DNA from 2 places in the Pelagimonas sp. genome. Region 2 is predicted to be linked to the other one. Evidence: riboswitches for the same ligand, from Rfam matches in the RefSeq annotation. Region 2 holds a riboswitch; the other holds the start of a gene.
What was found. A riboswitch is a leader RNA that binds a small molecule or an ion and turns the genes downstream of it on or off. The one in region 2 is predicted to bind thiamine pyrophosphate.
Positions count from the first base shown of each region.

Region 1: linked by a shared signal. The riboswitch ahead of thiB (thiamine ABC transporter substrate binding subunit) and the one ahead of thiC (phosphomethylpyrimidine synthase ThiC) in region 2 are both predicted to bind thiamine pyrophosphate.

Region 1 covers NZ_JBZXVN010000032.1:87,972-90,374, forward strand. Annotated here, with positions in the region: gene AC5EFR_RS13950 (methyl-accepting chemotaxis protein) at 1-55, shown strand, start outside; gene aroC (chorismate synthase) at 68-1,174, opposite strand; TPP riboswitch at 1,278-1,377, shown strand; gene thiB (thiamine ABC transporter substrate binding subunit) at 1,424-2,403, shown strand, end outside; gene AC5EFR_RS13965 (thiamine/thiamine pyrophosphate ABC transporter permease ThiP) at 2,392-2,403, shown strand, end outside.
Region 2 covers NZ_JBZXVN010000005.1:134,083-136,485, forward strand. Annotated here, with positions in the region: gene thiC (phosphomethylpyrimidine synthase ThiC) at 1-1,512, opposite strand, end outside; TPP riboswitch at 1,631-1,750, opposite strand; gene AC5EFR_RS02350 (GntR family transcriptional regulator) at 2,217-2,403, shown strand, end outside.

The DNA of each region.
Region 1 (2,403 bases), on a different contig from region 2:
AATGGAACCTCACCAACCGGTTGCTTCAAATGCAGATCAGTGGAAAGAATTCTAACGTTAAAGACAGTTATTGGGGGCCGATTTGGCCCCCAGCGTCACCGACTTGACCGCGGTGCAACAATAGGTGGTCAAGTATAACACAGGCCATCATAGCTTCGCCGACCGGGACAGCCCGAATTCCAACACATGGATCATGGCGACCTTTGGTAATGATGTCGGTATCCTGCCCATCCTTCGTAATGGTTTTGCGTGTGTTTAGGATAGATGAGGTTGGCTTCACAGCAAATCGCGTAACGATTTCTTGCCCACTCGAAATCCCACCGAGAATACCGCCCGCATGGTTTGACGAAAATACCGGACCATCCGACCCCATGCTGATTTCATCAGCATTTTCAGTCCCTGTTAAGGCCGCTGCAGCCATACCATCGCCGATTTCAACAGCTTTCACAGCGTTGATGGACATCATCGCAGCGGTGATATCTGTATCCAGCTTACCATAGATCGGGGCCCCTAAACCTGCTGGAACGCCCCGCGCCACAACTTCGATAACGGCCCCAACGCTGTCGCCGGATTTACGCAATCCATCCAAGTAATCTGCCCAATCCTTGGCGGCCGTTTCATCAGGGCACCAGAACGGATTTTTATCAATTGCCATGTCGTCAAAACGGCTGCGATCAATCTTACGCGGACCCATTTGAACCATGTACCCTTTCACCTCCACTTGGGGGAGAAGATGGGCAAGGGCCGCGCGCGCCAAACCGCCGGCGGCAACGCGCGCCGCTGTTTCGCGGGCCGAGGACCGGCCGCCGCCTCGGTAGTCGCGAATACCGTATTTTTGCCAATAGGTTATATCTGCATGGCCCGGGCGAAACTTTTGCGAAATCTCGGAGTAGTCTTTTGAGCGTTGATCGGTGTTTTCAATCATCAACTGGACAGGCGTCCCCGTGGTTTTGCCTTCAAAAACCCCTGAAAGAATGCGTACGGAATCCGGTTCACGACGCTGTGTTGTGAATTTGTTTTGACCGGGTTTACGTTGATCCAACCAGACCTGAAGCATGTCTTCAGTGATTTCCACGCCTGGGGGACACCCGTCAACGGTTGCCCCTAGGGCCGGCCCATGGCTTTCACCCCAGGTGGTTACACGGAACAGATGACCAAATGTGTTGAGGCTCATGCGCGGGTCTCCTTTGCCTTGGTTTCCTAGGTCAGAGTGGCCCAATCCTCAAGCCCAATCGCGCTGTTTTCGCTTGCACATCTGTGGGCTTCCTCCTAGCGTCGCCGCCACCTCGGGGTGCCAAACACAGGCTGAGATGCGTATGCGAACCCGTAGAACCTGACCCGGATAACACCGGCGGAGGGAAGGTCGGGACCATGCAACATGCGGTCTGAACCAACCCATCTGCCGCATACTTGGAGGAAGCCCATGAAAACGCCCATGAAGGCCTTCACGTTTGCTGCAGGATGTCTGACAGCCAGCTTTGCTCTGGCCGACGCACCTGTGCTGACTGTTTATGCCCCTGATTATTTCGTCTCCGAATGGGGCCCTGGTCCTAAAATCGAAGAACTCTTCGAGGCGAAGTGCAGCTGTGATTTGCAATTCAAACCCGGTGATCTTTTGCCGCGCATTCTGCTCGAAGGTGATAAAACCGAAGCCGATATCGTCATTGGCCTCAACACCGATGTCACCAAAAAGGCACGCGAATCCGGCCTGTTTGCGACGCACAACGTCGCACTAGATGGGCTGACCTTGCCGCTTGATTGGACCGACGACACGTTCCTGCCCTTCAACTATGGTCACACCGCGTTCATCTACGATACGACAAAAATCGAAACCGCACCGACAAGTTTTGATGACCTTTTGGACGCGCCCGACGACTTGCGCCTTGTGATCCAAGACCCGCGCAGTTCGATTTCGGGCCTAGCATTGGTGCTCTGGGTGAACGCTGTTTACGGGGACAAAGCGTCCGATGCATGGGCGAAACTGGCTCCGAAAATCGTCACTGTGACGCGCGGCTGGTCGGAAAGCTATGGCATGTTCACAGATGGCGAAGCCGACATGGTTTTGTCCTACACAACATCCCCCGCCTACCACATTATTGCCGAAGGTGATGAGACGAAAAAGGCCGCTATCTTCCCGGAAGGTCACTATTTCATGGTCGAATTGGCGGCCAAAGTGGCCTCGACTGATCAACCGGAACTGGCTGACAAATTCATGGAATTTGTATTGGGCCAAGACTTTCAAGGCATGATTGCGACCGGCAATTGGTCGATTCCCGCAGCCCTTCCCAAGGATCAATGGCCTGAAGGTTTCCAAAAACTCGACCTGCCGGAAACGGTCTTGTTCTATGATGAAACCGAAGCGGCAGCTTTGCGTGATACGGCGATTGAGGCATGGCGCAGCGC
Region 2 (2,403 bases):
GGCACCGGGAAGACCTTTGGCCAAATCGGCGGCATGGGCGGCGATCTTATAGGTGATCACCCCGGTTTTGACGTCGTCGCGATCGGGCAGGCCAAGGTGTTCCTTGGGCGTCACATAACACAGCATCGCACAGCCAAACCAACCGATCATCGCCGCGCCTATGCCGCTTGTGATGTGGTCATAACCCGGCGCGATGTCGGTGGTCAGGGGCCCAAGCGTGTAGAACGGCGCTTCGTGGCAGCATTCCAGCTGCTTATCCATGTTCTCTTTGATCTTGTGCATGGCAACATGGCCCGGCCCTTCGATCATCACCTGACAGTCATATTTCCATGCGATTTTGGTCAGCTCGCCCAGTGTCTCTAGCTCGGCAAATTGCGCCTCGTCATTGGCATCGGCAATCGACCCAGGGCGCAACCCGTCACCCAAGGAAAACGACACGTCGTATTTGCGGCAAATCTCGCAAATCTCTTCGAAATGCTCATAGAGGAAGCTTTCGCGGTGGTGATGCAAGCACCACTTGGCCATGATCGACCCGCCGCGTGATACGATCCCGGTGACGCGTGTTGCGGTCATCGGCACCATATGAAGACGCACGCCCGCGTGGATGGTGAAGTAATCGACACCCTGTTCCGCCTGTTCGATCAACGTATCGCGGAACACGTCCCAAGTGAGGTCTTCGGCAATGCCGTTGACCTTTTCCAGCGCTTGATAAATCGGCACCGTACCAATCGGCACCGGGCTATTGCGCACGATCCATTCGCGGGTGTTATGGATGTTGCGCCCGGTCGACAGGTCCATCACCGTGTCCGCGCCCCAGCGGATCGACCAGACGAGCTTGTCGACCTCTTCTTCCATGCTCGACGAGACCGCCGAAGTGCCCATATTTGCGTTGATCTTGACCAAGAAGTTGCGACCAATGATCATTGGTTCAAGTTCAGTATGGTTGATGTTGGCGGGGATGATGGCGCGGCCTGCTTCGATTTCCGAACGTACAAATTCAGGCGTCACATAATCGGGGATATTTGCGCCAAAATCATTGCCGTCGCGATGGCAGGGCGAGACCTCGCGCAGCTGGTTTTCGCGGATGGCGATATATTCCATTTCCGGCGTGATGATCCCGGCACGGGCATAGGCCAATTGCGTCGGCGCGGCACCATCCTTGCCACGCAACGGCCGTGGTTTCACCGGAAATTCCGGGGTCAGGCGGTCGCCTTCGACAAAGCCGTTATCGGCGGCGGTGATTTCGCGGCCTTCGTATTCTTCGACATCCCCACGGGCCAAAACCCAATCGCGACGCAGCTGCGGCAGACCTTGTTTGATGTCGGTTAAAACGCTGGGGTCGGTATAGGGGCCCGAACTATCGTAAACCGGAAGCGGCGGTTCACCCGCTGTGGGATGGGTTGAAATCTCGCGCATGGGCACGCGGATGTCCGGGTGCATTTCGCCGTTAACATAGATTTTGCGCGAGGCGGGCAATTCACCCGTGGTGATTTTTGGATTTGGGACGTTCATGTTCGGTGCTCCTCAAGCGATCCACTCAAAAAGACACCAGATGAATGGGGGCTTGGGAAACAGGAGGTGTACTGGCCCCCTTGTTCAGCAACGCACAAATACCGGGGAGCTACCCCAAATCGGTGCGCGCTTAGCTTCCTACGCCAGTATCAACTGGGTCAGGTTCAAAGGGTCGCGGCACCGGGTTTCCCCTGATCCGCCTCTCAGTTTCTTTGGCGAAACTCCCCTGCGTAACGCTTGCTTAGCGGAGCCTTGGTCGTTTGGTCAAGCATCTTTGCGAGGGCCAAGTGCAGGCCGCACGAGCGGCTGGGACTTTGGGGAGTTAAATGAGGCTGTGGTTTGGGTAGAGTTGAAATTTCTGTTGTTTCGCAAGTCGTTAATCACTCTGAAGCGCGTATCTGCCACTTCAAATTGCTATGGGAATCGCGGAGCATTGGCGCTAGCGGGGGGCATCTGGACTTATCAATCACACTCACTGGTATGCCGATCGAGAGCGGGAAGACCACGTCTTTGAGGAGCCGCGAAAACTGATACGTGGTGGTCATCCAAGCCGGGCTTTGGGTCTTGAATTGGCCGCAGCGTCAGCTTTAGGTTGCCCTACTGCCCCAGTTCTTACAACTGGTGGTCGACAATATGCCGACAGGCTTATAGGCTTTGCGAACGATCAAACGCGGAGAGGGGCGTTTGAGGTCGTTGGGGGGGTCATGCGAAATACTTATCCGGAAAAAAACAAGTCGAGCCAATCGCAAAAATTGTCGCGTGGGGCCGGGGCCAAACACGTCTATGAGACATTGCGCCAGGAGATTTTGACCCTGCAGCTGGCACCGGGCGTTCCATTGGATGAAACAAGTCTGGCTGAGCGTTTCGTCATGTCCCGCTCTCCAATCCGAG